Regions from separate parts of the Cellulosilyticum sp. genome, predicted to be linked through region 3. Evidence: riboswitches for the same ligand, from Rfam matches in the RefSeq annotation. Region 3 holds a riboswitch; each other region holds the start of a gene.

Region 1 (8,884 bases), on a different contig from region 3:
AACCCACCAACAGTATGACCAAAGGTTGCCCCTACAAAGAATGCAGGCACAATTTCACCACCCTTGAAGCCTGCGCCTAAAGTAATTGCTGTAAAAATTAATTTTAATAAAAAAGCCCAAGGGACGATTTGATCTTCTAAAGCAGCAGTAATAATGGGCATACCAGCACCTAAATAATCAGTTGTCCCACAAATAAGTGTTAAGAAGAGTATTAAACAACCGCCTGTTATAATGCGAACATAGGGATTTGGAAAACATTTTTTATATAGTTTACTGCTAGTATGAAGACTTTGGCAAAAAATCATACTTAAGAGAGCACCTAAAAGCGCTAAAAGAATAACCTTAAAAGTTATATAAACTGATAGCGTGGGAATATTAGTGAGATGAAAGCTTGTAGGGCTAATATGAAATTTTCCAGAAATGCCATAACCAATGATAGCAGCAAGTGTACAAGGTACTAAAGCGGCGTAATGCATAATCCCCACACTAATTACTTCCATAGCAAAGATTGCAGCAGCAAGGGGGGTACCGAATAAAGCAGCGAAACCGGCACTCATGCCACACATAGTCATAATATGTAAGTCTTTTTCATCTAGGCGAAAGAGCTTTCCAATCTGATAGCTTAGGCTTCCGCCAAGCTGCAAAGCAGCACCTTCGCGGCCAGAAGAACCACCACACAAGTGAGTGATAACTGTTGAAATGAAGATGAGAGGAGCAGTTTTAAAGGAAATAGGATCGGCTTCTCTAATAGAGAGAAGTACTAAATTTGTCCCCTTATCATCAGCCATATGACCTATGTGATATAAGAATACAATAAGCATGCCACCTAATGGGAGTAATAAAATAGTGTACCAATGCTTTTCTCTAAACAAAGTAACATATTCGATAGCATGATGAAATAGTGAACCAATAAATCCTACGATGCAGCCTACGATAATCGCTAGGCAAACCCATTTTAAGAAGGTGAGCAAATCTTCTATATGATTTTTAAGTACATGTAATAATTGTGTCATTTATAAATCTCCTTAATATAATATAGAATTTTCTATATAAGATAACATACAGTAGCATTTTATAACAATATATTTTCGAATTCAATATATAGTGAGAAAGAATTTATAAAATAGAATACTATATTGTAACATAAAGAAAAAAGAGATTTTACAGTTGTAACCTCTCTTTTTTATAAGTTAATTTATTAATGTATCAATTGCTTCCTTATTATAATGTGTATTTTTATAATGTGGGAAACGACTACATAAAATAACAGTACCAAAAGGCATGGTATTAAAGCAGCAGTCTTCAAAAGTACCTTGAACAAGTCCTTTAGAGGCTTGTTCATTAAATTGTTTACGTGCGTCTTCAAGATGACTATTTAAGATGACATTATAGTCATTAACGTGTTTCATATTTTTACTGATTTCACCAGATTTTAAACGTTCTAAGGTGACAGGATGTGAGGCGTCAATCATAATTTCAATAACAAGTAATGTACCAATATCACATTGGAGCATTGCTTTAATACGATGGCCTACTTCTGTATTTTTATGGGTTTGATAAAGGTTTAGTAATGTTGTAAGATTGGGCAGTACAATTTCTTCATGAAGGGACGTATGAAGAACGACGGTATGATTTTTTATAAGTAATGTATCTGGCGTTATCATAATGAGATCTCCTTTAAAACTAAAATTAACTGTTTTTCTATAGATTTCACATTTATAAAATTTAGTTATTCATAATTTCTAGTCATGTGAAATCATTGGGAGAAACTAATTTACCTACATGTATATTTTGAGGTTTTAGTTGGTTTCTCTATATATGATATCACACCTTATAGGAAAAGATAAACATAAAAGGGGATTGAAAAATAAAATAAATTAAATAGTAGTTGACAAAAAGCTTAAAACCACTTAACATAAATATGAAATATATGAGACGTAAACTTATCCAGAGAGGTGGAGGGAATGGCCCAATGAAACCCAGCAACCTGTGTACGACAAGGTGCTAAGTCCACAATGTATGAAATTTGTATTAATTTTATAGCATTGTAAGATGAGGAAAAAATGTGCACACTAAGCCTGGACCTTCGCGTTCAGGCTTTATTTTTATAAATTTTGAAAGGAACAGGAATGAATAGAAGACCATTATCGATAAAAACAATTGTCGCCATTGGTATTGGCGCAGCCGTCTTTTTGATTTTAGGACGTTTTGCTTGTATTCCAACAGGCATTCCAAATACAGAACTTCAAACAGCATATGCTTTTCTTGGGTTAATGGCTGTTATTTATGGACCATTTGCAGGAATGATGATAGGGTTTATTGGTCACATGTTAAAGGATTTAACCGCTTATGGATCACCATGGATGAGTTGGATTATTGCTTCGGCTGTGGTAGGACTTATTATTGGTATAGCACAAAGAAGAATGGATATTGAAGAAGGGGCTATGGGCATTAAGAAGATTATTTATTTTAATGTTTATCAAGTTATAGCCAATGTCATTGCTTGGGTAGTTGTTGCACCAAGTTTAGATATTTTAATTTATGCAGAACCTATGAATAAAGTATATATACAAGGTGCAGTAGCAAGTATATCAAATAGTTTAACTGTAGGTGTACTTGGCACATTTTTATTAATTGCGTATAGCAAAACTAGAATACAAAAAGGTACTCTGGTTGAAGAAGATTAAGGGGTGCATCGCGCCTCTTTCTTTATGGAATAGGAAAATTCGATTTGATTTATGGCAATAGAACAAGGACTTATTAAATAAAGATGAAGAAAGGAAAATTTATGAAAAAACCCGTTATTGTATTTGAAGATTTTAGCTTTCAGTATAATGCTCAAGCAAATCCAACTTTAAAAAATATCAATTTAACAATATATGAAGGTGAAAAGGTACTTATTGTGGGGCCATCAGGTTCAGGGAAAAGTACTTTAGGACATACATTAAATGGATTAATTCCATTCAACTATAAAGGTGAAATCACAGGAAGTTTACGTATCAAAGGCAAAGAAACTAAAAACCTTAGTTTGTTTGAAGTTTCTAGAATGGTAGGAACTGTGTTACAAGACCCAGATCATCAATTTATTGGTCTTACAGTTGCTGAAGATATTGCCTTTTTACTAGAAAATGAGTGTGTTGTACAAGAAAAAATGCATCAGAAGGTAAAAGAAGTTGCAGAAATGGTAGAAATACAAGACCATTTAGGCGTAGCACCTCAGCGCTTATCAGGTGGACAAAAACAACGTGTCACACTAGGGGGGGTTATGGTAGGCGAGGCTGATATTTTGTTATTTGATGAGCCACTTGCGAGTTTAGATCCGGCAACAGGAAAAAATGCTATGTATCTTATTGATAGCCTTCAAAAACAAACAGGGCAGACAATGATAATTATTGAGCACCGTTTAGAAGATGTTCTTGAAGCTAACGTAGATCGTATTATCGTTATGAATGAAGGAAGTATAGTAGCGGACTTATCACCACAGGCTATTTTAACTGTTTCTCCTTCTATTTTGAAGAATGTAGGGGTACGTGAGCCACTCTATGTCACTGCATTAAAATATGCTGGATGTCAGTTGAATACAGAGATGGGACTTGAACATATAAATACTTTAAGGTTAGATGAAATGCAAAAAGGTGCATTAGCAAATTGGTATAAGCGACAAAGTCCAAAAGAAGTAGCAAAAGAACATGCAGAGGCTCTTTTAAGCTTTAAGAATGTAAGCTTTTCTTATGAAGGAAAGAAAAATATATTAGAAGACATTTCTTTTGATATTTACAAGGGAGAAATGATAAGTTTAGTAGGAAGAAATGGCGCTGGAAAATCAACTTTATCAAAATTGATTTGTGGTTTTTATCGTCCATCAGAAGGGAAAATTTTATTTAAAGGGGAAGACCTTAAAAATAAAAGTATCAAGGAACGTGCAGAAAATATTGGTGTTGTACTCCAAAATCCAAATCAGATGATTTCTAAAAATATGATCTTTGATGAGGTAGCATTGGGATTAAGATTAAGAGGCGTTTCTGAAGAGATTATAAAGGAAAAGGTTTATGAGACACTTAAAATTTGTGGACTGTACCGCAAACGTAACTGGCCAATTTCAGCTTTAAGTTACGGGCAAAAGAAACGTGTCACTATTGCTTCTATTTTAGTGCTTAAGCCGGAACTTATTATTTTAGATGAGCCAACTGCAGGACAAGATTATAAGCATTATACAGAGATGATGCAATTTTTAAAAGAACTTAACCAAAAAGGTATTACAATTTTAATGATAACGCATGATATGCATTTGATGTTAGAGTATACAAGTCGTGCACTTGTACTTTCAGAGGGGAAACTCTTAGCTGATCAGGCGGCCTATGAAGTATTAACGAATGAAGATTTAGTAGGTGCAGCAAGCTTAAAAATGACTTCACTATATGAATTAGCCTTAAGAGCTGAGTTGAAAAATGCACAAGACTTTGTAAAATGTTTCATTGAAGAGGAGAGGAACACAAGATGTTAGGATATATAGAAAAAGAATCCTTTATTCATAAGCTAACGGGTGCAACGAAATTAATATGTTTAATATTATATGCATTAGCAACAATGTTTACTTATGACACACGTGTACTTATTGTACTTCTAGTATTTAGTTTAGTACTCTTTAAAATTTCTAAGATTCCATTTAAGGATATAGAAGTAGTATTTTATTTTATACTGGTATTTTTAATGATTAATAATGTGGCAATTTTTATATTTGCCCCACAAGAAGGTACAAATATTTATGGGACCAATACACCTTTATTTCATATAATAGGTCCATACACAGTAACCAAAGAGCAGCTTTTTTATCAATTTAATATTACAGTTAAGTATTTTGCGCTGATACCAATTGCACTGATTTTTATGGTGGCGACGCAACCAAGTGAATTTGCAGCCTCTTTAAATCGTATAGGGGTAAGTTATTCATTAGCATATGCAGTGGCTATAGCATTACGATATATTCCTGATATTCAAAGAGATTATCAAGATATTGCATTTGCACAGCAAGCAAGAGGGCTTGATCTTTCTCGTAATGAGAAGCTTGGAAAGCGCCTTAAAAATATGGGAAGTATTTTATTACCACTTATCTTTTCAAGTTTAGAACGTATTGAAACGATAAGTGCAGCTATGGAGCTACGTGCTTTTGGAAAAAATAAGAAACGTACATGGTATAGTGGTAAACCTTTTAAAAGTAGGGATTATATAGCTATAGCAGTTATGAGTATGATTGTAGTTGTAGTATTTATATTAATGAAAAGCAATGGAGGGCGTTTTTATAACCCCTTTATATAAAGGATAGTATAAAAAATGGTTAGCATATTAATTAAACAATATGCTAACCATTTTTTGTTTATGGAGAAATCAGCTATGACTTTGAAATAGACAGTGTATAAAGGGGCTTTTAATGATTTCACATTACTAAAACTATGAATAACTAAAATTTATAAATGTGAAACCTATATTAAAAGATAGGTTATAAATTAGTAGGCTTGTACATAAATTAATAAAGTAAAATAAAAAAACACTAGAACAAATGTTCGATTTCGTGTATAATGATATTAAAGATAAAAAAAGACATAAAAAGACATGAATCGGACATGGATAAAGTGAATAACAGGAAGAGTAAATGGAGGAATTAAAATGAGACGAGGAGAAACGATGTGTTACTATAGGGCAAAAGGTGGGCAGAAAAGTGTTTATGTAACAATTGTATATGAGAATGATATTTTAAGAGAAAGCATTATTCAACACCATGAAGAAAATGACTTCAATATATTGCAAGATAAATGTGATTTAGCATATCAATCAACTAATGCAAATTAATTATTTTATATAGTAAGAACTACTTAAAGTACTGAAAATAGCTTTAAGTAGTTTTTTTTGTACCTATATATAAGAAATATAAAAATTTACAATATATGACAAAAGTAGTAGAAAGAATAACTTATGATATGTTAAAATAACAAAGAAAACATTGAAAGGGAGTTATAGGGTGGAAAATAGGGGACTTATAAAAATAAATAAAGTATTCTTTGTTATTGGTTCATTTGCGGCAATGTCACTTTATGTAGGATATATTAAAGAATATATGTTAGGAAACAATAGTATAGCTAAGACAATGGGTATTATAGCTATAATGTTTTTAGCAAATATGTGCATAAACATTGCATATTTAAAAGATAAGAGCAGTGAACACATTAAATGGATTGGAATGTATAGTTATCTTTTAATGTATGCTGTGGGGCTGTTATTTGCTAAAGATAATTTTGTATTTGTAACAGGATTAGCTATTTTACTTATTTGTGTGTTATATTTAGATGAGAGGCTTATTAAATCTGCCAATATACTAGTCGTAATCATTAACAGCATGGATTTGCTAATTCGTATTTTTGTGAGAAAACAATGGCATTCGGGACTTACAACGGCTTATATGGTTACAGTAGGTGCCATTATTGTATTTTCATATGGCTATTATAAATTGGTAAGTTTAATTAATGAATTACAAGCAGAGAATACAGCAAGGGTACAAGCAGAGATGGATAAGCAGAATATACTTTTACAAGATATTTTTATGGCTATTGGTGTACTTGATCAGAATACCAATAAAGTAAGTGAAGTTGTAAATGTATTTGCTACCTCTTCAGAAACAGTTAATGAGGTTATCACACAAATTGCAACAGGTTCTGAAGACGTAACTACAAGTATTCAGGCACAAACTGAAATGACTGAAGTGATTGGTACACTCATCCAAGAAACAGCTAGCGATTTTATAGTTGTAAAAGGCATTTCGGAAGAAGCGCAACAGTCATTAAAGCAAGGGGCACAAATGATGAATACTGTTACTGAAAAAACAATACGTGTGAATACACAGAATGCCTACACTTATGACATTATGAAAGAATTAAAAAATAAGTCTAAGGAAGTATATGGGATTACAGAACTTATTTCAGGTATTTCAACACAAACTAATTTGCTTTCATTAAATGCAGCTATTGAAAGTGCAAGAGCTGGAGAAGCAGGAAAAGGCTTTAGTGTAGTAGCAGATGAGATTAGAAAGTTGTCAAATCAAACACAAGAGTTAACAGCTAATATTTCAGCAATAATCTTAGAACTTGAGCAAAAGGTAATACAAGCAGAAGGCGCTGTTAAAGAGTTAAATGAAATTAATAAGGAGCAAAATGAACTTGTTAATACAACAAAAGATATCTTTAATGAGATGCTTACAAAAATGGCAGCGTCTCATACAAAAGTAGAAGCAGTTCATGAAAAGGTAGATCAAATTGTAAACTCAAATAATAATATTGTTGAAAGTATTAATGAAATTTCAGCAGTAAGTGAAGAAACAAATGCAAGTGCAGAAGAGGCGAATTCTATTGCACTTAGTAATCTAGAAAATGCTCAATTAGCAACGGGATATGTGCAACAACTTGTAGAAGTATCTAATCAATTAAAAAAATAAATATAAAAAGAGATAGATTTTGATATGCTCCCCTTATGGTAGACAGTTTAAATAATAAAACTGTCTACCATAAGGAGGAGTATTTTTTATGTCAGGAAATAAAGCTTATTTAAGTGCTATACTAGCTCTTTCTGATAAAAGTGTGATTGGCGACACAAATTTTTTATTATTTCCCCTATCTACTTGACAGAGGCACTTCATTTTATGGTAAAATCTATCTCTTTTTTTATCCTAAAAGATGTTCCATATTATAAAGACCAGGACCCTTACCAGCTAAGAACTTAGCAGCTTTAAGTGCACCTACTGCAAAAACCTCTTTAGAAGTTGCTTGATGTTTAAGGGTAATAAATTCATCATTACCAGCAAAAAGAATTTCATGTTCTCCTACGATAGTACCACCACGTACAGCATGGATGCCAATTTCGTTTTTTGGACGTTTTTCACGTATGGTCGTGCGATCATAACGATAATCGTAAGGTTCAGACAAGCTACTATTAATTGCATCAGCAATAGCAAGTGCTGTACCACTAGGTGCATCAATTTTTTGATTATGATGTTTTTCAATAATTTCAATATCAAAAGAACTATCACTTAAAACCTCAGTTGCCCTTTTAGCAAGGGCAATGAGTAAATTAACACCTAAAGACATATTGGCTGAGAAAAAGACTGGAATTTGTCTACTTGCAGTATTTAATTTTTCGATGTCTGCATCTGAAAGACCTGTTGTACATACGACGATAGGGGTTTTGCTATTTACTGCATAGTCTAAAAGTGCAGGTACGGCTTTAGCAGTGGAAAAATCAATGATTACATCTATAGGTACATTACATTCTTCTAGCGTAGCAAAAACGGGGAAAGTATTAGGCGTACCTAAATAAGGATCGACACCTGCTACTAGTTCAATGCCTTCGTGATTTGAAATAATACGTGCAATGGTTTGCCCAATCTTACCATTACAACCATGCATTAATGCTTTTATCATAAGATTCATCCTTTCTAGAAGTAACAAGACTGTGAGACGCGCAGTTTTGTTTATAAAATTTTAGCATCAATAAGTGCTTGTTTTAATTTAGCTTCATTTTGAGGTTCTAAGCTTGTAAGCGGTAATCTACAAGGACCTGCTTCCCATCCCATAAGGTTAAGTGCTTGTTTTACTGGAATAGGATTGACTTCACTGAAGAGCGCCGCAATAAGTGGTAAAAAGTCTAATTGGAGTTGAAGTGCTTTTTCTCTTTCACCGTCTAAGTAAAGGCGGACCATATCATGAGTTTGTTGTGGGGCAACATTAGAAAGTACAGAGATGACACCTTTACCACCTAATGAAAGGATAGGAATAACTTGATCGTCATTTCCAGAATAGAGTGGTAAACGATCGCCGCAGAGTGCAGCAATCTGGGCAAC
Region 2 (11,206 bases), on a different contig from region 3:
ATGTTAGCTCAAATTCAATCAAAGCAGATAAATCAAGATGAAAATGAAGAGACATTATTAGATGAATCGCTTATTATTCCAATTTTAGCTAAGGAGATTTCTTATACATACGAGTATGAAGCAATTAAAGCGCAAGCAGTAGTCATTAGAACATATATGGCAAGACGGGCATTAGGCATGCAAACGAAAAGTGAACTAACAGGTTATACAGAGAAAGAAATGAAAGCATTATGGCAAGATGAATATGAGAGTATATATGAAACATATAAGGAAGCAGTAGAAGAAACTAAAGATGAACTTATTTTATATAATGGACAACCTATACAACCTATTTATCATAAATCAAGTGGAACCTGCACGAGAGATGCAAAAGATGTGTATGGTGTAGAAGTACCTTATCTGGTAAGCGTAGCAAATCAAAATGCAGCCACGAACACTCAGGTTAAAATGAGTAAAGAAGAGATTATTGTAGCACTTAAGAAACAATATCCTCAGTTAATTGCAGATGAGAAAACATTAGAAAATCAGATTCAAATCATTGAGAAGGATGAGGCTGGTTATATAAAGAATATTCAAGTTGGTAATGTGATTCTAGACGGTGAAAGTTTTAGAAATCTATTAGGGCTTGAATCTTGCAATTTTAAAATATATTTATCTGGAGATCAGTTTATTTTTGATGTAGTAGGTAGTGGCAATGGTGTAGGCTTTAGTCAGGACGGTGCCAATGAGCTAGCTAAACAAGGAAAAGGTTATAAAGAAATACTAAATCATTATTATACGGGGATAGAAATAGAAAAATATAGTAATAGTGACAAAAATGATTAAAAAATTTAAATATAATTGAATAATAAGAAAAGACTCTGGCGATAATTAGAACGTCGGAGGTGTAAATAATGAAAATGAACAAAGTTACACAGTTTTTAAAGCAAAATGTATTTTACATTTCAATGGGAATTGTCATCATTGGCGCTCTTGTAGCTGTACTATTCTTACCTAAAGAAGGTAATGTGCCACCAGACTCAAATATTAAAAATGAGCAAGCAGGCGGCAATGTATCAGATGACTATGAGGGTGCACCTATTATCGTTGATGATGCGCTTCCAACGGATGATGCTATGACATCTGAAGAGGAAGCAGTCACAAATGATGAGAGTGTAGCAGTAGACGAAAATAATGAGGCACAAGAAGAAACTCAAGGAGTTAATGAATCAGCTGAAAATGTAACTAGTGATAATTCAGAAGGTACAACATCAGAAATAGCTGATGAAGAGCTCAATACACAAACATTTGCAAGTACTACAGCAGATGAATCTACAGAACCATTTTTTGCGGATGGTGATACATTTGCAGAACCAGTAGAAGGAAGTACAGTTGTTCCTTATACTGATGATAGTACAAAATATTGGTTTAGTGATACACTTAATCAAACAATGCGTACTTATGGTGTTTGTCTTGCAGCTAATGAAGGTGAAGAAGTTAAAGCTGTTGCGAAAGGTATAGTTACTGATATCGTGACAGATTCAAGTACACTAGAAGGCTGGGATATGCCATATGTAGGTAAAGTTATGATTGTAGATTTAGGTAATGGCTATAAAGTAGCTTATGGTTTCCAAGGCGGAACGCCAGATGAGTCACTCAAAGGTCAACTTGTTAATGCTGGAGATATTTTAGGTACAGTAGGTTCTCCAGTAGGTCCATTTGTTGCTGAAGGTGAAAATATCTATTTACAATTAACACATGATGATGAAGTAATTGACCCAACAAACTACTTTGAAGTAGCTCAAAATTAAACAAAATGAAGATATCGCGAAAATTTCACGATATCTTTTTTTGTATTATAAGCAAAATGAGTACTCTTTTCTTTTGTATTCATTTCCTTGTCTAAAAGCTCGCTGGTGTAGCTAGTAGGTTCTAGGTACACCAGCGAGCTATTTCTCGACAACTCCTATTTTTGGTTTTTAAACCTGAATGTACTTTTGAAGAAATTGCTCCCACGTTGGGCGTTTTCATCCTCGAAGTATGGGTGTGGGTAAATTGAATATATATTTTATCGCGACTTCGACCGTAGGGAGGGAGCAGGAAAAATATATATTCAACTTATCCACGCCCTATTTCCCCCAAGTCCAAACGCCCGCACAATTTCTTGCAAAAATAAACGTTAATTTGTAATAACTGGGAAGTGCTATGCATACATATAAATCAAGAGTCGTGTTAAGGGGGACCTTTTCTTGAAAGCGTATATAGAAGAGAGAGCAGTAGAGGCTGCCAAATTTATCATTACTTATAACGCTACGGTAAGAGAAACTGCTAAGAAGTTTGGTATTAGTAAAAGTACAGTTCACAAAGATGTAACTGAGCGACTTGAGAAGATAAATCCAAAGCTTGCTAATGAAGCTAGAAAAGTTTTAGAGCTTAATAAAGCAGAAAGACACTTAAGAGGAGGACTGGCAACTAAAGAAAAGTATTCAACTATTATGAAATAGTTTTGAGAAATGGGGCTATTACATTAATTCTAAATGTAATAGCCTCATAATTATTTTAGGCTAGGAAACACTAAAAAATAAATATAACTTTTATGCAAAGTATAATGAATGATGTTATAATTATTTGAGAGATTACACATATAAGAGATTACAACAAACATATATACACAGTAATGCATATATATGAAATTATGATAGATGAAGGAGAAACTTTATGTTTGGAATGGGCGCTGATATAGGAATAGATTTAGGTACAGCATATGTACTTGTATATGTAAAAGGAAAAGGAATTGTACTACGTGAGCCGTCAGTAGTAGCAGTTAAAGAAAAAACAAATGAAGTAATTGCTGTAGGTGAAGAAGCTAGAGCGATGATAGGAAGAACACCAGCTAATATTAGAACGATTAGACCTTTAAGACAAGGTGTTATTTCGGATTATGATGCAACAGAGGCGATGCTTAGATATTTTATTCAAAAAGCAATTGGTCATAGACTTGTTAAACCAAGAATTGGCGTATGTATTCCAAGTGGTGTAACAGAAGTTGAAAAAAAGGCAGTAGAAGATGCTACAAGACAAGCAGGGGCTAGATTTGTAGATACAATTGAAGAGCCAATTGCAGCGGCTATTGGTGCTGGTATAGATATTTCAAGACCTTGTGGAAGTATGATTGTAGATATCGGTGGTGGAACTGCGGATATAGCTGTTATTTCATTAGGTGGTGCTGTTGTTAAAAGATCACTCAAAATCGCGGGGGACGAATTTGATGATATGATTGTAAAATTCATGAGAAAGAAATATAGCCTTCTTATTGGAGAAAGAACAGCAGAAGAAATAAAAATTAGTGTGGGAAGTGTATATAAAAGAGAAGAACTTGCCGAAATAGAAATAAGAGGTAGAGACTTAGTATCTGGACTTCCTAAAAATGTAACAGTTAACTCAGAAGAAATAAGAGAAGCATTAGCAGATAGTGTAACAGGTATTATTGATGGTATTCGTGCTGTTTTAGAAGAAACGCCACCAGAACTTGCTTCAGATATTTCTGATAGAGGAATTGTTCTTACTGGAGGCGGAAGCCTTATTTATGGACTGGATAAGTTGATTACAGAAGCTACTGGCATTAATACAGTTATTGCAGATGATGCTATGAGCTGTGTAGCCATAGGAACTGGAATGTGGGTTGACTATAGATATGCTAAAGGGCATAGACAAGCGTAGAAAAACCGTAAAAAGTTAACAAATGATAGTTAGAAATAAAAAGTTAACTATGGAAAAAATAGAGGGAAGAGGAGAAGAAAAGCTTATGATAAAGGGTTTGTATACGGCTGCTACGGGGATGAATGTGCAGTCTAAGAAAATGGATGTAATTTCTAATGACTTAGCTAATGTGAATACTACAGGATATAAGAAAGACACAACGGTCATCACTTCTTTTCAAGAGACACTTATGAAGAGAATTAATGATATGCAACATAATCAGCCTAATAATGGAAGAATAGGTTCTATGTCTTTAGGAGCGAAAGTAGCTGAGGTTTATACTCAGTTTACTCAAGGCTCTGTAAGAAATACTGGAGAAATTACAGATTTAGCAATTCAAGGTGATGGCTTTTTTGTAGTGAATACACCAAATGGTGAGGCATATACACGTGATGGAAACTTTAGTATTAATCAAAATGGTGATTTAGTGACATCAGAAGGCTATAGTGTAATGGGACAAGCTGGCGCTATTAGTTTTGGTGAAGATTTCTTAAGCCAAGGTGGAAATGTTGTTATTAAAGAGAATGGTGAGGTTTACTTAGACTCAGAATATATTGATACATTAGATCTGGCAAACTTTGCAGATACTAGAGCACTAACTAAAATGAATGACAACTTATATAGTAGTACCGCACCAAGAACAGAATTTACAGGTTCACTTATTCAAGGATTTTTAGAGACATCTAATGTAAACTCAGTAACAGCTATGGTCGATATGATTACAGTTTCTAGAACATATGAAGCAAATCAAAAGGTATTACAAACACATGATACGTTATTAGGAAAAGCAGTTAATGATTTAGCTAATGTATAATAAGGGGGATAAGTAAACAATGGTAAGAGGATTATGGACAGCTGCATCTGGTATGACAGCACAACAATTAAACGTAGATACAATCGCAAATAACTTGGCTAACGTAAATACAGTAGGCTATAAAAGGGAGACAACAAACTTTAAAAGTTTATTATATGCAAACTTAGGAACAACAGCAGAGAGAAATAATGTACAGCAACCATCTACATCTCAAGTAGGTCATGGTGTACGTGCGCTTGCAAACTCTCGTAATTATACATCTGGAACACTTACACAAACAGATAATCCTACAGATTTAGCAATTCAAGGGGATGGGTTCTTTGCAATTGATAAAGGTGATGATACTGTAGCGTATACAAAAGATGGTAGTTTTAGAATTTCTATGCTTGCTGATGAAGGTGCCTATGCACTTGTAACTTCTGATGGAAATACAGTACTTAGTACAGAAGATGAATCTATTATTATTGGAACAGATGTACCAATTGATAAGGTGACAATTGGACAAGATGGTTCAGTTTACTACATGGATGAAGATACAAATACAAGAATGGATATTGCTCAAATCAAGATGGTGCAGTTTGCGAATGTACAAGGCCTTGAAGCTATAGGAAATAACTATTATGTAGAAACACCTAATTCAGGAGTACCTCTAGTAGAAGGTGAAGATGAAGGAATTCGAAGAAGTACAATACGTACAGGCTATTTAGAGGGGTCTAACGTACAAGTTGCTGATGAAATGGTTAAGTTAATTGTGGCACAAAGAGCTTATGAACTTAATTCAAAGGCTATTCAAACAGTAGATACAATGCTTCAACAAGCTAATGAACTTAAGCGTTAGTTAGGAGGTTAAGACATGGATATTACAAGTATTCAAAGTGTAGTTGATCTTCAAAAAGATTTAACAGCACAAAATAATAAAGTAGCAAATACCGATTTCAGTGAAACACTTCAAAAAGCTATGGCAGAACAAAATACAGATGAATTAAAAGAAAGCTGTAAAGAAATCGAAAGTTATATGCTTTCTTATGTTTTTAAAAAAATGAAAGATAGTATGTTAACGGGTGAAGGTATTACTGAAAAAGGCGATTATGAAGAGATGTTTGAAGATAGTATGATCGAGGCAATGTGTGAAAATATGGTAGAAGCAGGTGGCATTGGCCTTGCTGATAGCATGTACAAGCAGATGTTAAGTACATATCAAGCACAAAATAATTTAGCTAATGAACAAGCGATGCATACAAGTAGTGTAGACCAAGAAATATAAAAAAATATATAATTGTGTTGACAAAGCTATAGCACGTTGCTATAATGAGTTCAATTGAAAAATTAATAATGAATTTAATAATTCTTATCCAGAGAGGTGGAGGGACAGGGCCCTGTGAAACCCGGCAACCTAGTTTATAGACTAAGGTGCCAATTCCCACGTGTGTTATACATACGTAAGATGAGGATCAATGAACAGATACAAAGGCCTCATTCTTAGAATGAGGTCTTTTTTATTAAGAAAATGACGTGAGTCGTTATGCTTTAGTTTCAGGAATCCTACGAATATTAAGGAGGCTATGAGAAATGGCAAGAAGATTATTTACATCAGAATCAGTAACAGAAGGACATCCAGATAAAATTGCAGACCAAGTGTCAGATGCAGTTTTAGATGCAATTTTTGAGCAAGACCCAAATGCACGTGTAGCTTGTGAAACAGCTCTTACAACAGGACTTGTATTAGTTATGGGAGAGATTACAACTAACTGCTACGTGGATATTAACAAAATCGTTAGAAATACAATCAATGAAATTGGATACAATGCACCAGAATATGGTTTCGATGGACATTCTTGTGGTGTAATCGTTGCACTTGATGAACAATCACCAGATATTGCTATGGGTGTAGATAAAGCCCTTGAAGCTAAAAAAGGTGAAATGACAGAAGAAGCAATTGAAGCAATCGGTGCTGGAGATCAAGGGATGATGTTTGGTTTCGCTTGTGACGAAACACCAGAACTTATGCCAATGCCAATTTCACTTGCTCACAGATTATCAAAAAGATTATCTGAAGTACGTAAAAATGGTACACTTAGCTACTTAAGACCAGATGGTAAAACACAAGTAACAGTAGAATACGATGGGGATAAAGTTGTTAGAATTGATGCAATCGTTGTTTCTACACAACATTCAGAAGAAGTATCTCAAGAACAAATTCACCAAGATATTATGGAACACGTTATTAAACCAATCGTTCCAGCTGAACTTTTAGATGCTGAAACTAAATACTTCATCAATCCAACAGGCCGTTTCGTAATTGGTGGACCAGTTGGTGATGCAGGTCTTACAGGACGTAAAATCATTGTAGATACTTATGGCGGATACGCAAGCCACGGCGGCGGTGCATTCTCTGGAAAAGATCCAACAAAAGTAGACCGTTCAGCAGCTTATGCAGCTAGATATGTGGCTAAAAATATCGTAGCAGCAGGACTTGCTAAAAAATGTGAAATCGAACTTGCATATGCAATCGGTGTAGCAAAACCAGTATCAATCCTTGTAAATACACATGGCACAGGTGTTGTAAGTGATGAAAAACTTGTTGAGCTTGTTGAAAAACACTTCGACCTTAGACCAGCTGGTATTATTAAAATGTTAGACCTTAGAAGACCTATCTACAAACAAACTGCAGCATATGGTCACTTCGGTCGCATCGATGTAGATTTACCATGGGAAAGAACAGATAAAGCAGAAGCTTTAAAAGCTGAAATCTAAAAGAAAAAGGTGGTGACTGAAAATGTCACCGCCTTTTTTATTATTTGGCATACATTGAGGAATAGGAATATTCATAAATTAAATTATGTATATTTTGAATGTTGAAATTATTTGAGAAATAGGATAATATGGGATGGTACTAATATTATAGGGAGGAATATAAGATGAAGAAAAAAGTGTTAGCACTGTTCATGATGGTTTTTACAGCTATTATGATGATTGGATGTAATAAGACAGGAATGAGTTTACTTGATGAGATGCAAAAAATTTATACTTGGGAAGGTGTTGATTCAAAAGCAGATATTGTAGTGGAAGCTCAAGCAGGAGAAGACACAATTAAATTTTATGGCGATGTAACTTCTTATATGAACATGGCTGATAAGGCTATGGAAGGAACTATTACATTTAAGAAGTTAGAAGCAGCAGGGGAAACTATTGATTTAACAAAAGGTGAAAGTGCCATTGCACCTATCAAAATTATTTGCAAAGGGAATCAAACTTACTTTAGTAAATCTTACATAGAAAATATTCTTAAGCTTACAGGGGTAGAGCCTTCTACTTCATTACAAAATGTGTCATCTGAATATATTGGACTAGAATATGCAGCAGCTGACGTAAGTAAAGAAGGTATGAATAAATATATTGATTTAATGAAAAAATTCAATATAGATTTAGATATTACACAAACTGATAGAACTTATACAATGGAAATTTCAGATGAAGAGTTTGTACAATTAGCAAGCGACTTTGTGACTGAACTTTTCAAAAGTGATCTCATGAAAGAAGCTATGTTAACTACAGGAGAAGTTACAGATGCTGATTATGCAGAATTACAAAAAGAATTATCAACTCAAATGACTGCTTTACTTCCAGAATTAAAAACAATGCTTAAAGGAAGTAGTGCAAAAGTAAATTATGCATTTGCAGATGATAGCTATAAAGGAAGCGTAGAAGCTAACTTAGCAATTAATGTAGATGGAGAAAAGGTAAATGTTAAGGTTATAACAACAGCAGAAAGTAAAAAAGTAGCTAAAAAAGATATTACGCTTCCCGCAGATACAAAAGTATATACAATGGAAGAATTCCAAAGCTTACTTGTACCAAATGTAGCTTATCTTGATGAAACAGATTTAGTGGTAAAAGGTAATACTGTATATGTTCCACTTAAAGACACAATGAATCAATTAGATATTGAGGTAAAATATGATTCAAAAACAAAAGCAACATCAGTAGTTATAGATGGTGAAGCAACAAAAGTAACAACAAAAGTTATAAATGGTACATCATATGTAACGCCAGCAACACTTCAAAAGTTAGGCTTCAATTACAGCCTAGACGAAGAGGGTTACGTAATGATTGAACAACTTTACAAATAATTTAAGTACCATATATAACAAAGTCTAAAAATTATATGAACCGGTTATAATCTACATGTAAACTAGATTGTAACCGGTTTGATTTTTATTTGAAAATTTGATGATAGTCTTAGTAGGCTTAAACGAAGTCTTTTGCCTAACACAAATATTGTAAAAAGAGTGAGCATGTGTGAAGAGTGTAGATGGCAGTAATGGGACCACTCGGCGGACCTCTCCATACAATCCCCACCTCTTTTGCACCCCTCCTTATATCTGTGTTATACTTATGGAAAAATGAAAGTAGAGTGGTGAATAAAGTTGAGTGAACAAATTGTCTTAGAAGCAACAGTAGAAGATATTATTTTTCAAAATCAAGAAAATGGCTATACAGTTTGTACAATTGAATATGAAGGTGAAGAGATTTCTTGCGTAGGTGAGATGGCGGGTATTTATGCTGGTGAGGAAGTTAAGATTATAGGCAGTTGGAGTACGCATCCTATCTATGGTAAACAAATAAAAGTAGATCTAATTGAGCGAAGTATGCCAAAGACTGTACAAGGTATGGAAAAATATCTGGCTTCTGGGGTAATTAAAGGTATTGGTGCAAAGACGGCTAAGAAGATAGTGAAGCATTTTGGACTAGATACGTTCCGCATCATTGAAGAGGAACCTTTAGTACTTGCTCAAATTAACGGAATTAGTGAGAAGAAGGCTATTGAGATTGGCGAAGTTTTTCACGCCCAATATGAGTTACGTAAAGCAATGTTGTTCTTGCAAGAGTACAATATTACAGCCACTTTTGCGGTTAAAATTTATAAACAATATAAAGATCAGACGATGGAAGTAGTTAAAAATACACCTTATCGCCTAGTAGATGATATTTTTGGTATTGGGTTCAAAAAGGCTGATGAAATTGCGTATCAAGTAGGGATTGCTAAGGATGATCCACATCGCATTAAAAGTGGTGTGCTTTATATTTTATCTAGCTATTCTAATAATGGACATACTTATGTACCAAAAGGAATTTTAATGGAGGAAGCTATAAAACTTCTTTTGCCAGAGGAGTATAATGCTTATTTGGTTACAGGGACATTTGAACATCCTTTAATTGAAAATGCACTAATTGAATTGACATTTGCTAAGCAAGTTATTATAAAAACATATAATGAAATACCTTGTGTATTTTTATCTTATCTTTATTATAGTGAACAGGCAGTAGCAAGAAAGTTAATTGATTTAGCTAGTCTTTATCAGAAGGATAGCGCACTAGATGTAGAGAAGGAACTAGAACATACTGAAAAGGAATTGGGCATTGAGCTTGTAGAGGAACAAAAAGAAGCGGTGCGTAGTGTACTTTCATATGGCGTAACAGTCATTACTGGAGGGCCTGGCACGGGGAAGACGACTACAATTAATGCGATTTTACACATGCTTGAAAAGGCTGGAGAAGATGTACTTTTAGCCGCACCAACAGGACGTGCAGCAAAGCGTATGAGTGAAGCAACGGGGATGGAAGCACAAACGCTGCATAGACTTTTAGAAATCAACTACATGCGAGATGATAGTAGTAAACAGATGTTTAATAAAAATGAGGATAACCCATTAGAAGCAGATGTCATTATTGTGGATGAAATGTCTATGGTAGATATTACTCTTATGAATGCTCTTATGAAGGCGGTAGTAGAGGGGCAACGTCTTATTTTAATTGGAGATGCAGATCAGTTGCCTTCAGTAGGAGCGGGCAATGTACTCAAGGATATTATAAAAAGTGGACGTATTCATGTGGTAAGGCTTATTCAAATCTTTAGACAAGCCTCTAAAAGTGCTATCGTTATGAATGCCCATCGTATTAATAAAGGTGAGTATCCAGTGGCAAATGAAAAAGGCACCGATTTCTTCTTTATGAAACGCGGAGCACAAGATGAAGTTAAAGCAACGATTATTGAACTCATTAAAACGAGACTCCCTAAATATCAAGGTTTTGATAGCTTAAAGGATATTCAGGTTTTAGCGCCTATGCGAAAGGGAATTGTAGGAGTGAATGAACTAAATAAAGCCATTCAACAAGCTATCAATCCGTTCCATGAGTTGAAGCCAGAAAAAGAGTATCGCGGTGTAATCTTTAGAGAAGGCGACAAGGTGATGCAGATTAAGAATAACTATAATACACCTTGGAAAGTGCTGGGTAAAACAGGGATGCCTATAGAAGAAGGAACTGGTGTATTCAACGGTGACTGCGGAATTATTACAAGTATTAAGGATGAAATGGAAATTCTGGTCGTAACATTTGATGACCAGAAGGTTGTAGAGTATGAATTTAGCCAGCTAGATGAATTAGAGCTTGCTTATGCAGTAACTATCCACAAATCACAGGGAAGTGAGTATCCCGTTGTGATTATTCCGGTGCATAGTGGGCCACCTATGCTTTTAAATCGTAACTTATTATATACAGCAGTTACACGTGCTAAGAAATTAGTAGTAGGTGTAGGACTTGAAACAACATTACAAAAGATGGTTGATAATAATAGAGAGATAGAGCGATATT
Region 3 (11,206 bases):
CTAGTTTCCTTGGTTGCAATCCATAATGCTTCAATTAACTCATTTAAATTCATGCGACTTCACTCCCCTTTTCTCTAATGATTTCTATATCTTCAGTGTTAGACCGAATATATCTAAGTGCCTCATCTACAGCATTATTTTCCCCTGTAATACTAACAACTAATGTGCCAATTGGTCTTTCCATGATGTATTCAATACGCCCATGTAAAATATTTAAAACCACCTCATAGTTTTTGCTGGCATAGGCAATAATGGGTTCAATGCTTTTATCTCCTTTGTAAATAAGCTTGATGATTTTGCCTTGAGTTTGTGAAATAATTTCTTCTGGAATATCTAATTGTGTTTTAACTAATTTCTTTGTAAGTTCTGCTTTAGGATTGGCAAAGACTTCATAAGTTGTCCCTTTTTCAATAATTTCACCATGACTCATTACTGCTACTTTAGTAAATAAATTTTTGGCGACTTCCATTTGATGTGTGATGAAAACAATAGTAATCCCCAATGACTTATTTATTTGCTTTAAGATATCCACAATTTCCACAGTTGTCTGTGCATCAAGTGCAGATGTTGCTTCATCACAAAGTAGAATTTTAGGATTTGTTGCTAATGCCCTCGCAATCCCCACACGTTGTTTTTGCCCACCACTTAAACTAGCTGGGTAAGCATTGATTTTATCCTTTAACCCCACCAATTCAAGTAATTCTTCAATGCGTGCCTTACGTTTTTCCTTAGGGTACTCTTGTACTTTAAGTGCAAGCTCTATATTTTGCCCTACTGTTTTTCTAGAAACTAAATTAAAGTGCTGAAAAATCATCCCTACCTTTTTACGCAGCTCTCTAATTTGGCTATTATTTAATGCTGTAACATCTTCATTATCTACGAAGATATGACCAATTGTAGGTTTCTGCAAACCATTAATTGTTCTAACTAATGTACTTTTTCCAGCACCACTGCCACCTACAATGCCATAAATATCTCCTGCTTCAATATGAAGTGAAACATCTTTTACTGCTACAAACTCCCCATCTTTTTGCTTAAATGTGACGCTAACATTTTCAAATCTAATCATAAGCTCCCCTCCTTAAAAGTGTTTTCTAATATGTTGCAATCTCCCTAATGCGCTTTCTAATGTTTCTGGTTTCTTCGCATAATGGAAACGGATATAACGATTGACATCTTCTTTAAAGAAACTAGATCCTGGTACGCCTGCTACACCTACTTCTTTTATAAGCCTTTCAGCAAATTCGTTATCAGATGCCATGCCAAACTCTTCAATATCTACCATGACATAATACGCACCTTCTGGTTTGAAATAACGAAGCCCTATGCTATCTAAGCCTTTTAAAAACAACTCTCTCTTTTCGGTATAAATTCTAGTGAGTTCCTCATAATAGTCATCTTCAAATTTAAGTCCTATTGCCGCAGCTCTTTGAAGTGGTGCTGCTGCTCCTACTGTTAAAAAGTCATGTACCTTTTTACATTGGTCAATAATTTGCTTAGGTGCTATCACATAACCAAGTCGCCAACCTGTGATTGAATAAGTTTTCGAAAGCGAACTACAAGAAATGGTACGTTCAAACATTCCTGGTAATGCTGCAAAATAAATATGTCTATATGGTGCATAAACAATATGTTCATATACTTCATCTGTAATAACATAGGCATCATATTTCTCCACAATTTTTGCAATGTCTAAAAGTTCTTCTTCTGTAAACACCTTGCCTATAGGATTAGATGGATTACAGAGAATAAGTGCCTTAGCCCCAGCCTTAAAAGCATCTTCTAAGGCATCTCTGTCAAAATCAAATGTCGGTGGCTTGAGTGGAATATAAATTGGCTGTGCACCACATAAGATGGTATCTGCTGCATAGTTCTCATAAAATGGTGAGAAAATAGCAACCTTATCTCCCACCTCACAAATGGACATCATTGCAGTCATCATTGCTTCTGTACTTCCACAAGTTACAACAATATTTTCATTTGGATCAATTTTAATCCCCATAAAGTGTTCTTGCTTTTTGGCTAATGCTTCTCTAAAATCTTGTGCCCCCCAAGTTACCGCATATTGATGGGGCCCTTCTATTGCTGCACGTTGTAATTCTTCAATTATTTCTTTAGGCGGATCAAAGTCTGGGAAACCTTGTGCTAAATTAATTGCCTCATACTGATTTGCAATACGTGTCATCTTCCTAATTGTTGACTCCTGAAATCCATCTAATCTATGACTAAGCTCTAACATTATAATTTCCTCCTCACTGTATACTCAGTATTTTCTTAAAGAAAATACAAAAAGCTGCCTTCTTAAGATAAGAAAGCAGCTTTCATTAAAGTGATACTTTACCTTCTTATCTGTCAAACCCACCTATGAGTTTGCTGGAATTAGCACCTTAAATAATTTTTTATTATTCAGGTTGCTGGGCTTCGTCGGGCCAGTCCCTTTGCCTCTCTAAATAAGAATCTCTTGCTATTACCGAGTTTTTTAATATGTTTAGTAGTATATATATAATTTTTTATAAAGTCAATAATATTTTAATATTTTTTATTTTTTGTACTCATCATCATCCTCTATGCCTCACCGGGTTACAATTTTTTCCATATTGCATATATTATAAGTAGTCATTTATCTTAAAGGACTGATAATTATGCTCAAACATCCTTTTGAACATCAACTTTCCTCAGCACTTAAACAATATAATTACTTCGTTCAAAAAGATTACTTAAACAATCTAAATTGTGCAACCTTATGCCATTGTACTGACGAGCAAGACTCTATCTTGCTCTTTAAAATAAATAAATTTTCTGCCTCAACTACTTCTAACTTTTTCACTTATGTTTTCAATGCACTTGCTACACTTACGACAACTATTGGTTTCATTTTAGAAAATACCAATGGTACGCTTAACTTTTATGTGGGGTTAGATGTTGCAGACTCTACCACAATAAGTAGTGAAATTTTTGTTCAAGGCTTTCTTGCTACTTTTCCAGATAGTGAAATAACATCCTTTAGCCAGCAAGATTCTAAGAACTTATTATCTGACCTATTAGATCCAGATAATTTCTCGGCTATTACTTCTACCATTGTCATTCCTAATAATACCGATTCTACTATTTCTCCTATCCTTCAGCATCTTACCGCACTTCTTACTTCTGAAAATTATGTTGCTCTATTTCTTGCAAATCCTATGGGCCTTTGCGAAAATGAAGATTTACTTGATACATTAACCTGCCTCTTTAATACCTTATCTCAATTTCAGCAAGCAAATCTTAACTGTTTTAAAGGAGTAGCTCACAATAAATCTTGTACACTTGCAACCAATCAGAGTTCAAGCTGTAGTAAGTCTTGTACAAATACAGATAACTGTAGCCACGGTTCTAGTGCAGCTGCCTATACTAACATTTCCCCCTCTACTTCAGTCCCCTTAGGCGATAGTTGCCGTACAGTTAATATAAGCACGACTTTCAATCATGCAGCTAGCACTAATCAAGGTACTTCTCACGCTACTGCTAACTGTAATACTAATGGTTGTTCTGAGGGAAACTCAGAGTCAAAAATGGATGCTACTAATCTTACGGATAATACAACCATTATCTACTCCAAGCAAAATAAAATAGCTATGGATGCACTTGCACGATTAACTGCTCTTATTGCTAGGCTTACTGCAAACAGTAATAATCCATTATTCTCATTTAGCGCTTTCTTTTTAGCACCACTTACTTCAACTTCAATCCGAGCAGGTTACACTTATGCCGGCTTAGCTAAAGATCCTACACTGAATCTAGAGCCTGCCTTTGTTACGACTTGGTCTAGTAATCACGCCATCTATTTACCTCTACTTAATAACCTTAAACACTTCCATATACCTCACTTTAACCTCCCCTGTCTCTCTAAGTCCTTTAAAGCTTGTACCCCCATTACTTCAACTGAGCTTTTAAATACCTTTTACAAGCCCTCTTCTTAAATTTTTAAATCCCTACTAAAAAAATATATTTACTTTGATTTAAATTGAGCATATAATATATCTAAATTCAACAACAATTCTAACTATTATTATTTATAAAGGGGGATTTATCATGAACTTTAATTCTAAACTCGTCCATGGGGGTATATCCGAGGATGCCACAACTGGTGCTGTTAGTGTTCCTATTTATCAAACCTCTACTTTTAGGCAAAGTAGTTTAGGACATCATAAGGGCTATGAATATTCTAGAACAGGTAATCCTACAAGGCATGCCCTTGAAAAACTTATTGCAGAACTTGAGGGAGGTGTTGCTGGTTTCGCCTTTGCTTCAGGTTTAGCTGCTTTATCAACTGTACTTATGCTTTTTAAAGCGGGAGATCATATTTTAATCTCTGATAATGTGTATGGGGGTACCTTTAGAGTAGTTGATAAAGTTTTTGTTAATTTAGGACTTACGTATACTTTGGTTGATACTTCTAATCTAGATGAAGTAAAATCAGCTATTACACCTAATAGCAAAGCTATTTTCATTGAAACACCAACCAATCCACTGATGAAATTAACAGACCTATCTGCTATTAGTTTACTTGCTAAACTTCATGGCTTACTAACAGTAGTTGATAACACCTTTTTAACACCTTACTTACAACGTCCTATTAAATCTGGCATTGATATTGTCGTTCATAGTGCTACGAAATATTTAGGTGGTCATAGTGATGTAGTGGCCGGTTTAGTAGTTGTTACAACCAATGAACTTAAAGAACGTATTGGCTTTTTACAAAATGCTGTTGGTGCCATCCTTGGACCTCAAGATAGCTGGTTACTTATGAGAGGCATTAAAACGTTAGCTGTTCGTCTAGATAGAGCTCAAGAAAATGCGCAGAAAATCGTTGCCCTTCTGCAAACTTTACCTGAAGTCAAACGCATCTATTATCCTAATATAGGTGCTATGATTTCCTTCGAATTGGATACAGCTGAACGTGCTAAAAAACTTATTAATAATGTAAAACTCATTGCCCTAGCTGAAAGTTTAGGTGGCGTTGAAAGTCTTATCTGCTTACCTGCAGCGATGACACATGCTTCTATTCCTGTAGCGCAAAGAGAAAAATTAGGAATTAAGGATAGTTTGCTTCGTCTATCTGTAGGTATTGAAAGTGCGGATGACCTTATAGAAGACCTTAAACAAGCACTCCAATAATTTTGTTTTAATAAGTTTTTCTCCTATAAATGATTTTTCATAAACTCAATTTGGGTAATCGAAAGGATGGTGCAATTATGCAGTATATTAATGATATTCGTGAACTTGTTGGGCATACCCCTCTTTTAAAACTTAATAATATTTCTCCTAGTGAAGACATTCATATATTTGGTAAACTTGAATACTTTAATCCTGGCGGTAGTGTGAAAGACCGCGTGGGGCTCAAAATTATTGAAACAGCTGAAAAACAAGGTTTACTCAAACCTGGTTATACCATTATTGAAGCCACTGCCGGTAATACTGGCATTGGCCTTGCATTAGCTGCTTTTGAAAAAGGCTATCACCTTAAGTTAGTTGTTCCTGCTAAATTTGCTGTTGAAAAGCAAATTTTAATGCAAGCCTTAGGTGCACAACTCATCGTAACGCCTACTGAAGAAGGTATCGAGGGAGCAGTTAAAAAGGCTAAAGAACTCTCTGAGCAAATTCCAAATTCCTTCATGGCAAAGCAATTTGATAATCCTGCTAATTTAGCAGCTCATAAACAAACCGGTAAGGAAATCTACGAGGCCTTAGATGGACAGATTGATGTTCTGGTTGCTGGGGCTGGTTCAGGTGGCACACTTATTGGTATTGCTTCTTATTTAAAGGCTCAAAATCCTAATATCAAAATCGTTCTTGCTGACCCTATAGGCTCTATTTTAGGTGGTGGTGAAGAAGGAACTTATCATATCGAAGGTATTGGTAATCACTTTATCCCTTCTATCTTTGATAGGCATTATATTGATGAAGTAGAAAAAATTTCTGATGAAGAAGCTTTTTATTATGTTCAACTTCTAGGTAAAAAAGAAGGTGTCCTTGTCGGTTCTTCTTCTGGTGCAGCCTTAGCTGCTGCCATGAAGCAAGCTTATAAATTACATGCTAAACATCCTACTCCTTCTTCTAAACCATTTAATATTGTAACTATCTTCCCTGATCGTAGCGATCGCTACTTTAGTCAAAACCTTTATAACTTTGATATGAATCTATCTGACTTTAGGTTTAACGATCTTTTTGATAACTGGGCAACCCATTATGATGAATCTGTATTTGCTAAAAAAGGTGAGTACTATGAGGTATTTGAAAACTATGAAGGCATTCTTGAAGCTACAGTGGATGCTATTAACTTACCTAGCGGTGCTACCGTTTTGGATATTGGTAGTGGTACAGGTAATTTAAGTATTACTGCTGCAAAAAAAGGATATGAAGTCACAGCTATTGAACCTAATCTTAAGATGCGACAAATTGCTTCCTCTAAATATCCTCTTATTCCTGTTCAAAATGGCAGCTTCTTAACATTGCCTATCCCTGACCATAGCATTGATGCCATTATTTCTAGTTATGCTTTCCATCACCTTTCAGATGATGAAAAAGCCAAATCTGTCAAATTCCTTGTAACCAAGCTTACTTCTAGAGGCAAAATCATCATTACGGACACTATGTATGAGACACCTAAAGTAGGTGAACAACTTCTTAAAGAAAGCTTAGATAAAGGTGCTACAGCTCTTGCAAATGATTTAAAAACTGAGTTCTATACAACCCATGATGTACTTAAACAAATACTTGAAGATGTTGGCTTTAAAGTTTCTTTTAAAAAGCAAAATAAATTTGTATGGATTCTTATTGCTGAAAGATATAGTGAAACCAACTAAAGCCTTAAAATATACATGTACGTAAGTTGTTTTCTCCCAATGATGTCACATTGCTAAAGACTATGAATAACTAAAATTTATAAATGTGAAATCTATAATCCGACTCACATTATTACTTGAAATTTACAATAATAGTAAATCTTTTATCCTATTATTCACAATTATAGACAGGTGTGATATACTTCTTTTAATATTTAAAGCTTGCTCATTTATAAATACTAATGAGCTTATTGAAGGAGGTTATCATTTGTCTGTTATTACCTATAAATGCCCTAACTGTGGTGGGCATTTAAACTTTGACCCTGATAGTCAAATGTCAAAATGCGATTTTTGCCTCAGTACATTTACAAATGAAGAACTAGAAAAACTTTCAACTAAAGCAGTTCACTCTGAAGATGCTAAAGAAATTATTGAAGATGCTAGTGATGATACAGATAAAAAGCAAGATGGTGAACCATCTTTACTTTATACTTGCCCAAGTTGCGGTGCCGAAATCATTACAGATGAAACTACATCTGCTATGATTTGTTGCTACTGTCATAACCCTGTCGTGTTTTCTAAGCAACTTGAAGGGGAATTTAGACCTTCTAAAGTCATTCCGTTTAAACTCAGCCGGGACCGTGCCCAAGAAGCTTTCATGGCTTGGCGTAAAAAGAAAAAATTCTTACCTAATGATTTTTCATCACCTTCGCAACTAGAAAAAATGGCTGGTCTCTACATTCCTTATTGGCTTGTAGATTGTGATACCTCCGGTAACTTAAGCGCACGTGCCACAAGAAGTTCTTCTTGGATTTCTGGAGATTACCGTTATACCAAGACAGATGAATATGCTATTTATCGTGAAGCAAACATGGCGTTTAATCATATTGCTCATGATGCTTCAAGTAAAGCTGATGATCAGGTCATGGATAGTATTGGCCCTTTTAACTTTAACGAGCTAACGGACTACTCTCACTCATACCTTTCTGGTTTCTTAGCCGAAAAGTATGATGTAGATAAAGATGCTGTTTATCCTGAAATCAAAAAACGTGTTGAAAAAGCCGTTACGGTTACACTTCGTGAATCTATTCATGGTTATTCTAGTGTCATTGTCAACGGCTCACACGTACGACTTCATAAAACACGTTTTCATTACACATTAATGCCTGTATGGATGCTTACTTACCTTTATAAAGGGGAAACTTATATGTTTGCTATGAATGGGCAAACTGGTAAACTCTATGGGCGACTGCCCCTAGATAAAGCTAAGGTATTCAAATTCTCTGTCCTTATCTTCCTAATTACATTCATTGTTTGCTTTATAGGGGGGATATTCATATGAGAAAATCACGTAGCTTTTTAATCAATTTTTTCTGTTTATTATTATGTTTTACAATGTTTGTGCCTACTTTATTTGCAGCACAAACAACTAAAAAGACTAGTTCACAAAGGGTTTTTGATTATGCTTCTCTTTTAACAGGAGATGAAATTGAAGGTCTTGAAATCAAAATTAATGAAATCGAACAAACTTATAATCAAAATATTTATATCTTAACTACAGATGATGCTGAAGGCAAAGCTACTCAAGCCTATGCAGATGATTTCTTCGAGAACTTTGGTTTTGGACATAATGATAAGACAGGTGTTTTACTCCTCATTGATATGGATAATCGTCGCGTGCATATCTCTACTTCGGGCACAGATATTTCATATTTTACGGATGCACGTATTCAACTTGTTATTGATAAGTTTTATGATGAACTAAGAGCGGGTGAATACTATAACGTAGGTAAAATCTTCTTAAAACAAGTGGAAGCTATTGTTTCCAATCCTATACCTAGTACGACTACTGAAAAAACATCTCTTCCTAGAGCGCCACTTGCAATGGAAGATTATCTATTAAGAGGTGGAATTGCTACACTTATTGCATTTATAGTTTCTATGATTACTTACTTTGCAATTTGTCATAGCTATACACATCCACGATTTACACAACCTGTTATTGCACCAGATCGAAGTTCTGTGCATTATACAGATAAAAAAGATATGTTCGTGCATACACATACTACTAAAGTCCGCATTAGAGATGATTCCAATTCCGGTGGCGACGGATTTGGTGGTGGAAGCTCTACACATACCTCTAGTGGTGGTGGTACTTTTGGCGGTGGTGGGCGTGACTTTTAAAGTATCTTTAAGGTCGGGTGACAAAAAAAGATATCGACTAAGGTCCGTTGGTGATTGGGTGAGGTACTGGCTACACCTCACCCAATCACCAACTTTTAATCGATACCCTTTTTGGGCAACTTTGGCGAAGAGGTGGAAAAGAAAAGTTAACTCATTAACTTATTCCCTGGAGAAAGGTAGCCTTGCTACTTTATAAAAACTACTTTATAAAAAAAGCCTCACGAAATTATGAATAATTTCGTGAGGCTTTTTTTATTATGCTATTTTAAGGTTTGTTTTTTATAATGCCTTTGAAGCTGCGTGTTGGTGGGCTTTTTTGATGAGTTTTTTGTAGATTTCTACGATTTGTGGTTCGTTGCAGTGGGTTGCAATCTCATCTAGTGTGAGCCATTTGACACCACTATTTTCGGCTTCGTTGATGTGGAGCTGTTCGTTTTCATCTGCTATAAGGATGTAGGCTACTGAGAGGTGCATATGTGTTGGTACATAAGCGCCTTTTTTTACATGGCCCCATACTGGCAGGATATCAAGGCTTGCCATTTCTGGCATGAGTGGCTCGATATTTTGTACGCCAGTCTCTTCTCTTGCTTCTTTGAGTGCTACATAAAGTAAGTCATCATCTCCATCTGCATGCCCACCTGTCCATGCCCATGTTTGATATATATTATGATGTACCATAAGTACCTTGTCTAATGTTTTATTCATGATAAAACCTGAGCTTGTAAGGTGCCCTAACTCATTTTCTCTTAGCAGTATGTTATATGGGTAGTCCTTAATATATTGTAAGATAACTCTTTTCTCTGCTGCTTCTTGCTCATTTACAGGCTTATATGCTGTAATTTCATCAATATAGTTCATTTATTTTCCTCTTTCTTTGTTCCTAGCTCTGCGCATTATTTCATATTCTTAGCTACAGCTATGCCATTCTTCATTTTGTGCCAAGCCATTATTCTTCATAATATATTCCGTATTTTGTATGGCCTCATCAATGGAATTTAACTTGCCCTTTGCCTTACTGTTTTCTTTACGCCTTGATTCAAAGAAAAGAAAAGCCAAATTTTTAATGGGTAAAAGCCATAAGTCCAAATTATAGAGAGTAGTCCCTATATTTATGCAAGTAGCCTTCTTATTTTTACTCTTCTGCCTAATCTCACGAATAATTTCTAGTACTTCTGAGCTTGTTCCAACTTGTAGACGACCATTTTCATACATAATATTATATATCACCCTGTTCGCACTCCTTTATATAATACCCTTTACTTTATGTTTATGCATTAAGTCATTATTGTATAAGCTTTTATTATATAAATTTTTATTGTGCGAACTAATTTATTACTTAAATGATAGCTTGAATTTTTTATCCACTACTGTTATCTTACAGCTTCCACCATCTACTAATTGACCAAATAAAATTTCATCTACTAGAAGTGGTTTAAGTTCATCTTCAATAAGTCTTGCAATTTCTCTTGCACCAAACTCTGTGGAGATACCCTTTTCTGCAATATACGTGATACATTTTTTATCAAAGGTTAATTGGATATTCTTTTCTTTAAGAATTTCCTTAAATTTATTTAACTCTTTTTTCGCAATGAGCTTTGCCATTTCTTCATTAATATGATTAAAGACAACAACGCTACTTAATCTATTTCTAAACTCTGGTGTAAATACCTTTTTAACCTCATCTTGAATAGCTTCTCCTTCCATTGTTCTTTCACCAAAACCTACAAGTTTCTTACCAATTCTAGATGCACCTGCATTAGACGTCATAATTAAAATAACATTTCTAAAGTCCGCCTTTCTACCTTGGTTATCCGTAAGAGTTGCATAGTCCATGACTTGTAATAAGATATTAAAAATATCTTGATGTGCCTTTTCTATTTCATCTAAAAGTAATACACAATAAGGTGTTTTACGAATAGCATCCGTTAATAATCCGCCCTCTTCATAACCTACATACCCTGGTGGTGAACCAATAAGTTTGGAAGCTGTATGTTTCTCTGTGTATTCACTCATATCAAAACGAATTAGTTTAACACCTAACTCATTAGCTAAACATTTTGCAATCTCTGTTTTACCTACACCTGTTGGCCCTACAAACAGGAAGCTTGCCACTGGTTTATTGCCATCGCTAAGCCCTGCCCTAGATAGTTTAATAGATTTAACGATTTGCTTAATGGCCTGATTTTGACCGAAGATTT

The links. Region 3 has a riboswitch for S-adenosylmethionine ahead of AC1VAQ_RS08520 (pyridoxal phosphate-dependent aminotransferase). Riboswitches for the same ligand answer to the same signal wherever they lie in the genome.
Region 1: it holds a riboswitch for S-adenosylmethionine, as region 3 does, so the genes downstream of both, AC1VAQ_RS17500 (ECF-type riboflavin transporter substrate-binding protein) here and AC1VAQ_RS08520 (pyridoxal phosphate-dependent aminotransferase) in region 3, are expected to answer to the same signal.
Region 2: it holds a riboswitch for S-adenosylmethionine, as region 3 does, so the genes downstream of both, metK (methionine adenosyltransferase) here and AC1VAQ_RS08520 (pyridoxal phosphate-dependent aminotransferase) in region 3, are expected to answer to the same signal.

What each region holds. Positions count from the first base shown of each region.
Region 1 covers NZ_CEVXFV010000056.1:17,093-25,976, reverse strand. Annotated here, with positions in the region: gene AC1VAQ_RS17510 (chloride channel protein) at 1-1,013, opposite strand, end outside; gene AC1VAQ_RS17505 (hypothetical protein) at 1,191-1,664, opposite strand; SAM riboswitch class I at 1,941-2,059, shown strand; gene AC1VAQ_RS17500 (ECF-type riboflavin transporter substrate-binding protein) at 2,130-2,687, shown strand; gene AC1VAQ_RS17495 (ABC transporter ATP-binding protein) at 2,771-4,504, shown strand; gene AC1VAQ_RS17490 (energy-coupling factor transporter transmembrane component T family protein) at 4,498-5,316, shown strand; gene AC1VAQ_RS17485 (hypothetical protein) at 5,665-5,847, shown strand; gene AC1VAQ_RS17480 (methyl-accepting chemotaxis protein) at 6,017-7,483, shown strand; gene dapB (4-hydroxy-tetrahydrodipicolinate reductase) at 7,710-8,465, opposite strand; gene dapA (4-hydroxy-tetrahydrodipicolinate synthase) at 8,516-8,884, opposite strand, start outside.
Region 2 covers NZ_CEVXFV010000034.1:15,206-26,411, forward strand. Annotated here, with positions in the region: gene AC1VAQ_RS13805 (SpoIID/LytB domain-containing protein) at 1-825, shown strand, start outside; gene AC1VAQ_RS13810 (peptidoglycan DD-metalloendopeptidase family protein) at 894-1,790, shown strand; gene spoIIID (sporulation transcriptional regulator SpoIIID) at 2,229-2,483, shown strand; gene mreB (rod shape-determining protein) at 2,698-3,699, shown strand; gene flgF (flagellar basal-body rod protein FlgF) at 3,785-4,552, shown strand; gene AC1VAQ_RS13830 (flagellar hook-basal body protein) at 4,572-5,390, shown strand; gene AC1VAQ_RS13835 (rod-binding protein) at 5,406-5,816, shown strand; SAM riboswitch class I at 5,898-6,003, shown strand; gene metK (methionine adenosyltransferase) at 6,122-7,306, shown strand; gene AC1VAQ_RS13845 (hypothetical protein) at 7,471-8,682, shown strand; gene recD2 (SF1B family DNA helicase RecD2) at 8,980-11,206, shown strand, end outside.
Region 3 covers NZ_CEVXFV010000015.1:40,113-51,318, forward strand. Annotated here, with positions in the region: gene AC1VAQ_RS08510 (methionine ABC transporter permease) at 1-53, opposite strand, end outside; gene AC1VAQ_RS08515 (methionine ABC transporter ATP-binding protein) at 50-1,069, opposite strand; gene AC1VAQ_RS08520 (pyridoxal phosphate-dependent aminotransferase) at 1,082-2,239, opposite strand; SAM riboswitch class I at 2,343-2,457, opposite strand; gene AC1VAQ_RS08525 (hypothetical protein) at 2,643-3,959, shown strand; gene AC1VAQ_RS08530 (trans-sulfuration enzyme family protein) at 4,072-5,157, shown strand; gene AC1VAQ_RS08535 (pyridoxal-phosphate dependent enzyme) at 5,235-6,845, shown strand; gene AC1VAQ_RS08540 (TFIIB-type zinc ribbon-containing protein) at 7,093-8,166, shown strand; gene AC1VAQ_RS08545 (TPM domain-containing protein) at 8,163-9,008, shown strand; gene AC1VAQ_RS08550 (NUDIX hydrolase) at 9,288-9,866, opposite strand; gene AC1VAQ_RS08555 (hypothetical protein) at 9,915-10,235, opposite strand; gene clpA (ATP-dependent Clp protease ATP-binding subunit ClpA) at 10,341-11,206, opposite strand, start outside.